Regions from separate parts of the Paenibacillus sp. FSL W8-0919 genome, predicted to be linked through region 3. Evidence: riboswitches for the same ligand, from Rfam matches in the RefSeq annotation. Region 3 holds a riboswitch; each other region holds the start of a gene.

Region 1 (3,281 bases), 1.1 Mb from region 3:
TAAATCGGATACAGCGTATGGCCTAGCGCCCAGATGATCGAGGTGATCAAACTCGCGACAAAGGTGCTGCGCACGATTTTCTTCACCATTCTAATGCCGAACAGCCGGTATACCGCTTCCTCCGAAATGCCTGCCAGCCAAGCCATCAGCGGAAACAGCCATGGATAGAGCATGTTGTAAGGCGACTGCGAGGCATCGGTCGTGGACCAGGTGTTCAAGGTCAGGCCGAGCGCGATGAAGATCAAGGACTGAATGCCGAGCAGAATGAGGGCCCACAAATAGCCCACCTTCATGCTTTCCAAGACATAGCGGCCGTACCCGGGCTCCTTGGCACGCGGCCACGGATTAAGCCCGTCTTCCTTTCGCCATAGACCGCTTCCGCCGACAAGCGAGAAATAGAGCAGGGCGGAGAAGACGAGGGAGTAGATGGCGTAGAAGATCATCATCCCGATGATGCCGGTCTCGGACATTCCTTGTGCCTTAAAGACCGGAACCAGGTTGTACGTATTCAGCATCTGGATGACAAACAACAGGACGGACAGCAGGATACCGCGCTTAAACGAGGTATAGGCTCTGGTCTTGACGCTGTAGACGATGGCCAGGATACCGAGCACAAGCGTAAACAAACCGTACCCGACCAGCGTCAGCAGCGTTGCATCCTGCGTCTGCTTGTTCACATAGGCAGCATGCGCTGCCGGAACCGAGAACGCGGGCTCGAAGGAACGCAGTGTCCCATGTTCAAAGGTAAACTCCAGCTGCAGCCTCGAATCCCCGATGGCGGCTTCCGTGACGGTATATCTCAGCTTAGGTTCGCCTTCCCGGGTAGAAAGCTGCAGCTGCGTCGCATCGTATCCGGCCCACTTGAGCCACGGCTCCGCGAGCGCCTGCTTCTCGGCCAGCGTCATGCCTTCCTCAACCAGAAGCAGCATTTGCTTCCGGACCTCCCCTTGATTCAGCTCGATCCTGTCGTAACTGGAGCGGGCGGAATCATAGGAGAATCCCGCGATGCCGGCATTCTGCATATGCACATCCACGTTCAGCGCATCGCCACCCGGCAAGGTGAAGCGGACGCGGTATACGTCATATGGGTATTTGGCTTCGTAATTCTTGTTATACTCCTTTAGCTTCTTTTCCTTGGCCAAATATCCGTACAGCTCGGAGTTGGACTGGTATGTAACAAGGGGGTCTTGCCCTTCGGAAGCAGGAAACCCTAAACGTTCGCGAGCGAACCGTGACGCCGCTTGCGCAGCCTCATCCTTGGAAATGATTTGCGGATAGGGCGTATCGGTCGACTCGAAGGAAGTGGATGGGAGTACCTGGAATATAAGAAACAGGATCAGACCGATGATGGCCGGTGCGATAAGCTTCTTTAGGTTAGGCGTCAGCTTCAGGGGCTCTTCGGCACGGTTCATGAAATTCCTCCTCTTAATTTTAGTGCTTTCCGATATGAATAACCGGCCCCGCAAAAAGCGGATCATAGAGTCAATATAACATACATATGAAGAACAAGCCCTGCTTATCCCAAAGGGCCAATAATGAAATAAAACGCTGAAAATGAATGAAAGGTTTCGAAAACGTTAGAGAACCATATCCTTGTACTCTTGAATATGCCCAATTCGCGCTCATTTAAAGACTTTTTGGTAAAAAAACGACGTTGGGTTCGCTTCCGGATTGCGTTATAATCACATCATGCTTCAAGGAACCGAATAAACCAGCCGAATTTCGTAATGAGAACGGGGGAACCATGTAATTGGGGTGAATTTCATGATCTCTTTCGGATCATGGATAGGGCGGCCTGTGATAATGCCCGAATCCGTCAGCTAACCTCGTAGGCTGTTGCACAGGAACCAGACCGTGAAGGGCACTGTTTTCCAGTGTCTTTTTTCTTTGATTTTTTTGGAGAAGGTGAAACTTTGAACTCAAAAATGAAGTGGCTTAAGCTGTCACCTCCGCAGATCCTTGCGCTCGGTTTTGCGGCGGCGATCCTGGTCGGTACCATTCTGCTCATGCTGCCCGTATCCAGCAGGACCGGCGAACCGATCAGCGGGATTGACGCCATGTTTACGGCGGCTTCCGCCGTCTGTCTGACCGGGCTTGTTGTCGTGGATACAGGCACAAGCTTCAGTGCTTTCGGACATACGGTGATCCTTCTGCTCATTCAACTCAGCGGGCTCGGGTTTATGACGATGGCAACCCTGTTCGCCCTGGTATTCAAGCGGAGGATATCGCTCAAGGACCGGCTTGTTCTGCAGGAAGCGATGAATCAGTCCTCCATCGAAGGGATCGTTCGTTTGATCCGGCGGGTGTTTATCTATTCCTTGACCTTCGAGGCGTGCGCTGCCGTACTGTTTACACTGCGCTGGGCATGGGATATGCCTATTGGAAAAGCCCTCTATTTTGGGGTGTTCCATTCCGTTTCGCTGTTTAACAATGCAGGCTTCGATCTGTTCGGTGATTTTCATAGTCTCACGGATTATGTCGATGATCCGTTGGTAAACATCGTATCCATGCTGTTGATCATATCCGGCGGCATCGGGTTCGTTGTATTATCCGATTTGATCGATTTCCGTCAAAAAAGGAAGCTGTCGCTTCACTCCAAGGTCGTTCTCTCGATGTCGGGGGCGTTGATCTTCATCGGGGCGATCATCATATTTATTTTTGAGTTCACCAATCCGTTAACGCTGGGCTCCTTGGACGGGGGAGGTAAAGTGCTCGCCTCGTTCTTCCAATCGGTCAGTCCGCGAACAGCGGGCGCGAATTCGATTGATATCGGCGGCCTAAGGCAAGCTACGCAATTTTTCATTATTATACTTATGTTTATCGGAGCGTCGCCGGGATCGACCGGGGGCGGAATCAAGACGACAACCTTTATGGTGATGGTAGGGGCCGTATTCGCAATGATGAGAGGGCGTGAGGACATCGTCTTATTCCGGTTTCGCCTCGCTCAGGAGCGGGTCTTAAAGGCGTTAACGATTGCGCTTCTTGCGCTGCTGCTCGTATTGACGGTATCCATGATCCTGTCCACGACAGAGGATGCGGATTTCCTGGAGATTCTATTCGAAACGACCTCGGCCTTCGGTACCGTCGGCTTGTCGATGGGATTAACGCCGGATTTGACGGTGTTCGGCAAAATATTGATCAGCTTAACGATGTTTGCCGGACGTCTAGGTCCGCTGACGCTGGCTTATGCACTCGGTCCGAAAAAGGGTAAAGAATTGTATCGTCATCCGGAAGGCAAAATGATTATTGGATAAGGAGTATAGGAGAGACATGAAACCAAA
Region 2 (3,281 bases), 2.7 Mb from region 3:
GGAGGCCCGTTAAGCAAGGGAAGCTGACGGAAAGCCAGTGGGATCGATTAATTCATCCCGGCGGCGTCGTGGATGACGGGGGACTGTGGTGGCCAACGCCGGCTGCCCGGGACGGGATGGAGAACCTGGCCCGGATCGAACAAACAGGCAGCCGGAATCCCCAGGATTATGAGTCTGTCAGAGACTATCTGAGACCCAATCTGCTCAGCTTGAGAAACTGCAAGCGGATTCTGCTCAGCGGCCCTACCTTTCAAAACTCCGCAGCCTGGTGCCTGCATCCTTGGGCATCGGAGCAAATTACCATTCAGAACATTACCGTCCGCAATCCATGGTATGCCCAGAACGGGGACGGACTGGACATCGATTCGTGCAAATACGTGACCGTGGAAAACAGCTCGTTTGATGTAGGAGATGACGCGATCTGTCTGAAGTCCGGAAAAAATGAAGCCGGGCGCCTGCTGGGAAAGCCGAGTGAGCGCATCAGCATCCGGAACTGCACCGTTTATCACGGCCACGGCGGGATCGTTGTCGGCAGTGAAATGTCCGGAGGCATCAAGGATGTGCACGTATCCGATTGCACCTTCATCGGCACCGATATCGGCATCCGGTTTAAAAGCTGCCGCGGACGCGGCGGCGTGGTCGAAAATATCTTCATCGAACGGATACGGATGCGGGAGATCGACGGGGATGCCATCTCCTTCAATTTATATTACGAAGGGAAAGCCGGCTCCGGCGAATACCAAGCGGAAGCGATGCTCCCCGTTACCGAGGAAACCCCCGTGTTCCGCAATATTGTTATTCAGGATATCGTCTGCAGCGGCGCGCATACTGCGCTCCTCATCAACGGCCTGCCGGAGATGCCGGTGGAGAACGTGACGGTGATGCGGTCGGCCATCACAAGTCGGGAAGGCATTGTATGCCGCAATGGAAAGAACCTGACGATTCAGGACATGGTCCTTCGCAATCAGGAAAATCCGCTCCTTCTCTTTCACCAGAGCCGAAATGTACAGGTGGTGAACGTCAAGGGGGAAAGCGACTCGCTGGATGACCGCTTGCTTGTGGTTACCGGGGAACGGTCCGGGCAAATCGAATGCTCGGGGCTGCATGCCGATAGGGCAGGACAGATTATGATTTCTTCTGAAGTGGAACCGGAGGAGGTCGTGATCAAGTAGCTTTGCTGTTGGATGCATTAAGGTTTAGAAGGGAGGTGATCGAATTATAACCGTTGCAATCTCAATATGATAAGGAGGTACGCATTGAAAGCTGCAAAATGGCTGAAGCAAATGCTTGTTCTATCGATGAATTTGCTAGAACAAGAGCCGGCCCCCTAGGTGTCGGCTTCTTGCATGGAGGTTTTTTCGCCGCACTTAGAAAACGGAAACAATTTTAACATAAATGTCATGACTATGTGACCTTTCATATAGTAAAAACACTGTTAAAACTCTTTCGATTCGACGGCGATATCTAAAAAACGATAGATTTATCGGATATTATTGACAGTTTGCTAGCTTGTATACTATATTAAGAAAGGGTTACAAAATGTTAATGAATTTTGCCGAATTTCGCTAGAGAAAACGGGGGAACCGTCCTGGGTGAATTATTCTTGTAGTAGAGGGAATATAGGTGACCTTCAGCCGAACCCTTAGCTAACTCCGTAGGCATCGAAGGAGAGAATATATTTTGAAGAAATTGGTCATTTCTTTGCTAGGATCCGCAATCATTTTTTCTTCCGGTGCCGTGACAGCATTTGCCGATCAGCAGCCTAACTTTCAGCAGCAAGTGAAGCAGTTAGTAGGAACACCGTACAAGTGGGGCGGAACAACCACAAGCGGATTTGATTGCTCCGGATTTATTCTGTATATGTTCCGTAACTTTGATCTTGACCTTCCGCGCACTTCCCAAGGACAAGCCCAAGTAGGCGTGCATGTAGACCAGGAAGAGCTGCGTGTCGGTGATCTGGTATTCTTCAACACGAACGGCAAGGGAATTTCACATGCTGGCGTTTATATTGGAGACGGGCAATTCGCACATGCTTCAAGCAGCAAGGGTGTTCGAATCAGCAAGCTTAGCGACTCTTACTATAAGCCACGTTATGTTACCGCACGCCGGGTGTTAAGCCAAGAGGAATATGCGAAGCTGGTAGGAAGTGTTAGCTAGATCAGCTCATCTTTGGTCTTGATCCAGCTCTCTGCACAATGATCGTCTTGCAAGTCCTGGTAAGGAATTCTATGATCGATTTTCAGTGATTGCACCGAATACATACATAAGTCTTGATGATGACCTCTGTATACGACAGAGGTCATCTTTTTTTGTGCCGGCCATGTGGAAGATTGGCATCGGCTAATTCATAGCCTGTGTCGTTTCAATGGCTGTCAGAGATGCTCGGTTATCACGGAAGCATTGAACAAGCGAACAGGCTGCAGGTCCATAGCGACCGGCAGCCTGTGTAGTGATGATCGGAAGGATGGACTCATCCACGCTTCAACCTTTAATTACGGATCACTCTTTGATCACCGCTTCGTTCATGGCGCCTTCGATATCATCACCGTAGACTCTGAATATACCGAGCCGCCACAATGCCGCACCTTTCAGCTGATAGCGCTTGGCCAGACCAAGCTTGTCGTCGATGGAGTTCTCCGTTTCGCTGCCCAGGCTAATTCCAAGCAGAAGCTTGTCCTTAGGGGCTCCGGCATCAAGTGCAAGCTGAATAGCCTGCTGCACTTGCGTGTTCGGTTCCGGCTTCCGGTCTTTGGTGCCAACCGGGTGATACTGGTATGCCATGATAATCAGATCGTCGGCAATCGATGCAAGCGTTTTGTAATCATAGCCTTTATAGGCGCTGTTTAACGGAGGTACGGCCAAGGACAGGGCAGTCCCTTTCGGCAAGGCAGCTCTAAGGTCCTTCACGTATTGGTTCAGCAGCTTCTGCTGGGAGGCGGCATCCAGCTTGAAGCCCAATCCTTCGAAATCCAGCACGACCCCGCCGAACCCATTGTCCGTAACGGCGGCGGTAATCCCGTCGATCGATTTCATCCGCAGTGAGGCGTCGCTCATCATTTTTGTCAGTTCGCCGTTACCGTCCAGTGCATATACCATCAAATAGGGCTTAATGCCCTGTCCTTCCGCATCGGCCACAAGTGTCTGGGGCGTAATGTCTCCGGCGGCTTCCGGCATGCGGTATTCAACCCCTTGAAGGGTGAATTCGCCGTTACGGTCAATTCGGCTCCAGCCAAAGGCGACGGAATTCATCCATTGAATAATATCCCGCTCCTTGAAGGATT
Region 3 (3,281 bases):
GGATCATAACGTTCTCTCTTCCTTCCCAAAAGGACACATACCGCCTGTCCGACCGTTCTCCTTGAATCGGCATCGGCTGAAACCATACGGCGTATTTTTTACATGATGGCCCCAAAAATGCGACCAATACGCCGCAAAACAAAAGAAGAGGAGTTTCTCCTCTTCTTCATTATGATCTATTATAAGCTAAATTCGTTAGCATTAGAATGGCAATGTCATTAGAAATTGGGATTCATTAGTTCAAATCAGGCTTTACGGGACCGATCACATAAACGGTGCGCCCCGATTTCCGGCCAAAGTTCATGGCCGCTTTCAGCGAATCGTAATACACATCAATTTTATGTCCCTTAATCGCTCCGCCGGTATCCTCTGCACGGCGGAAGCCAATGCCTTCGATGTACACCCACCAGCCGATCGGAATGATGCTCGGATCAACTGCAATCGTCCGGCCCTCGGTTACCCGTGTTCCGGAAGCCGTGCGGGTTCCGATTCCCGCCTGCTCAGCGGAATATGCGGTCATTGAAACATTATTCAGCACTTTCTGGTATTTGAAATCAACACCCGCTCTGGAGATGACGTTATTCTCCGTCGCTTTGGCGGTGGATACCTTTCTAGTGCCCGTAAGCTTCGCTGGGGCAGACTTCACATTTGGAGTCGCTGCCGCTTGAAGCACGACAGGCTTCTCTACCTTCTTCGTGCCTACGGCAATAATTTTGTCCTTCGTCTTACGCTCGACCTCTTGCGAGACCTTCGTCTTGGATACGAGCTTGCCGTTATGGTACACCTTCTCGTAGTGATGAACGAGAACGCCCGGCTCGCCCCGCTGAATGACACGGTTATCACCGCGCTCCAGCGACGGATCCGCAGTCTTGATGACGCGGAACTCACGGTTCTCCTTCTCCGATACGGTCTGCTTCGTAACCCGAACGATTTGAATGTCCATATCACTGGTAAGCTTGGTGTCCTGTGACGGCTTTACTATATCTTCACCCTTGATCGTAATGCCAGCTTCTTTGAGTACACTATCGACCGTGTCCTGGGTCGTGAATATGGTTTTGGTGGTGCCCCCTACTGTTACTTTAACTGGGATTGCACGGTCAATGATAATCCGGTCCCCATCCTGGATCGTCCCGTTTAAAGGCATCGAGACCTGATCCTGCGGATTCAGCGTGATCGCTTGCTCATCCAGCAATTCCTGAAGCAACGATCCTCTGGTTTCTACCGTGGTTACGCGGCCATCGACCACAATTTGAACTTGCTTGCCCGATTGATCATGGATAACCAGCGATACGAGAAGTGATACCGTAACAGCCCCCATGGCGCCGAGCATCATCAATTGACGCAAATTCTCATGCTTCCATCGCAATGCGTAAGACATGCTGGATGATTGTGATTCATGGGTTTCTTCAGGTTGAAAAATGCCCACTATTCCATCCTCCTTCATAGTCCCGCCGTCTTAGGTAACGCATGAATGCCTTTGACGTGACTATAGCAGTTATTCTCGCAAGGCGTGCTGCTATCTATCTAACGCCCTGCGTCAATCCCCGTCTTCCCGTTCACCACTAGGAATCACCTCCTGTTTACCAACAGTATGACGACACCTTCTCCAATATTCAAAAATAAAAGAAGCCAGCGTGAAAGAGTACTAGAGGCTCTAACGTGGCTTCCTGATGATTGAAATCATGGAAATGGTATGCACGAGAATTCCCCTCTTACTTCGCTTACGGAGTTAGCTGTCGGGTTCGGACGTAAGAGAGACGCCCTAGATCCGGTCGCCCGCTCATGGCGAGGACCTTCACATTCACCCCAAAGACCCGATAAAGAAATCATATACGGCTCGTGCACGACAGTTTACCATGCACGGCAGTATCGGTTCCCCCGTTCCCCAGACTTCGGAGATTAAGCGAGACGGTTCATGAAATATGATCGCTGAAGTTTCAGCTTGCAAACTTGCAGCTTCTTATCACTGAAAAGATGATATCCTGTTTCCATGCAGGTTGTAAAGGAACAATCAAGCACATTTTTTGATGTAAATGGTTAAAAAATTGTAAAACAATCGTCTTTTCAGGTTAAAAAACTTTAATTAATCGCAATTCCTCACTATTTCATCGCTTTTGCTCCCGTTTTCACGAAATGCCAAATCGTTCCAGGGCATTTTTAGTGGTAATTTGGACCAGTTCATCGAAGGACATGCCTCGAATTTCGGCTGCCGTCTCGGCCACCAATTTCACATAAGCGGACTCATTTCGCTTCCCTCGGAAGGGGTGTGGTGTCAGGTAAGGCGAGTCCGTTTCAATGAGCAGACGATCGAGCGGAACCTTGGCCAGAACCTCCTTCGGCTGCTTGGCGTTTTTGAACGTGATCGGCCCGCCGAACGAAATATGAAAGCCCATATCCAGGCATAGCTTGGCCGTTTCCCAGCTGCCTGAGAACGAATGCATCACGCCGCCAACCTCATGAGCCTTCTCTTCCTTCAAAATCTTCACGATATCCTCATGCGCATCACGATTATGAATTACAATCGGCATACGGAGCTCCCGGGCCAGTCCGATTTGGCTGCGCAGCACCCGGTGCTGCACCTCCTTCGGAGACGTATCCCAATGATAATCGAGGCCGATCTCCCCGATCGCAACGACTTTCTCATGACTGCAGAGTGAAGCGATCCATTCCAGGTCGCCCTCCTCCATCGTGATCGCATCCACAGGATGCCAGCCTACCGCCGCATATATAAAATCATACGTCTCCGCCAACTTCATCGTGGTCGGAATCGTTTCACGATTAAATCCGATATTGATCATCCGGCTGACGCCGGCTTCAAGCGCCCGGGCAATGGTTTCCTCCCGGTCCTCGTCGAATTGGGGAGCATCCAGATGGGTGTGTGTGTCGAACAGCATATTCTCTCCCACTCCTTTCTTGTCGATCCTTGATCGTATCTTATCCAGCATAATCTTTATCATTCAGTTCTATGGTTGTCCATTATCAATGCCTCGTGCGTCCGGCCTTGAACCAGGTCCATCCATGATCCAAGCCATGGTCCATCGAATATAACGGACTCATCCCTGCCTGCGAAATAAATCCGCAACTTCGGCCGGCATCCGGTCAAGCAGCGGCTCTACCCTCTCCTCTGGGTAATATAGATAATTCCGGCCCTTATGGATCCCGCTAATGGAGCGTACGATATCGGACACCTCGGAAATTTCCCGAAGTTGGTCATGCCGGTCCAGCAGCAGAATTTGCTTCTCGTTCAACGGCATGCCCGAATGAAACTTATCATAAGGAAG

The links. Region 3 has a riboswitch for cyclic di-AMP ahead of NST44_RS04995 (ubiquitin-like domain-containing protein). Riboswitches for the same ligand answer to the same signal wherever they lie in the genome.
Region 1: linked by a shared signal. The riboswitch ahead of NST44_RS10120 (TrkH family potassium uptake protein) and the one ahead of NST44_RS04995 (ubiquitin-like domain-containing protein) in region 3 are both predicted to bind cyclic di-AMP.
Region 2: linked by a shared signal. The riboswitch ahead of NST44_RS17770 (C40 family peptidase) and the one ahead of NST44_RS04995 (ubiquitin-like domain-containing protein) in region 3 are both predicted to bind cyclic di-AMP.

Annotation. Positions count from the first base shown of each region.
Region 1 is NZ_JBBOPV010000001.1:2,291,505-2,294,785, forward strand. It holds gene NST44_RS10115 (CPBP family intramembrane glutamic endopeptidase) at 1-1,412, opposite strand, end outside; cyclic di-AMP (ydaO/yuaA leader) riboswitch at 1,704-1,850, shown strand; gene NST44_RS10120 (TrkH family potassium uptake protein) at 1,926-3,254, shown strand; gene NST44_RS10125 (potassium channel family protein) at 3,271-3,281, shown strand, end outside.
Region 2 is NZ_JBBOPV010000001.1:3,889,673-3,892,953, forward strand. It holds gene NST44_RS17765 (glycoside hydrolase family 28 protein) at 1-1,172, shown strand, start outside; cyclic di-AMP (ydaO/yuaA leader) riboswitch at 1,544-1,677, shown strand; gene NST44_RS17770 (C40 family peptidase) at 1,681-2,157, shown strand; gene NST44_RS17775 (stalk domain-containing protein) at 2,500-3,281, opposite strand, start outside.
Region 3 is NZ_JBBOPV010000001.1:1,164,775-1,168,055, forward strand. It holds gene rnmV (ribonuclease M5) at 1-7, opposite strand, end outside; gene NST44_RS04995 (ubiquitin-like domain-containing protein) at 236-1,426, opposite strand; cyclic di-AMP (ydaO/yuaA leader) riboswitch at 1,703-1,916, opposite strand; gene NST44_RS05000 (TatD family hydrolase) at 2,127-2,894, opposite strand; gene NST44_RS05005 (HD domain-containing protein) at 3,054-3,281, opposite strand, start outside.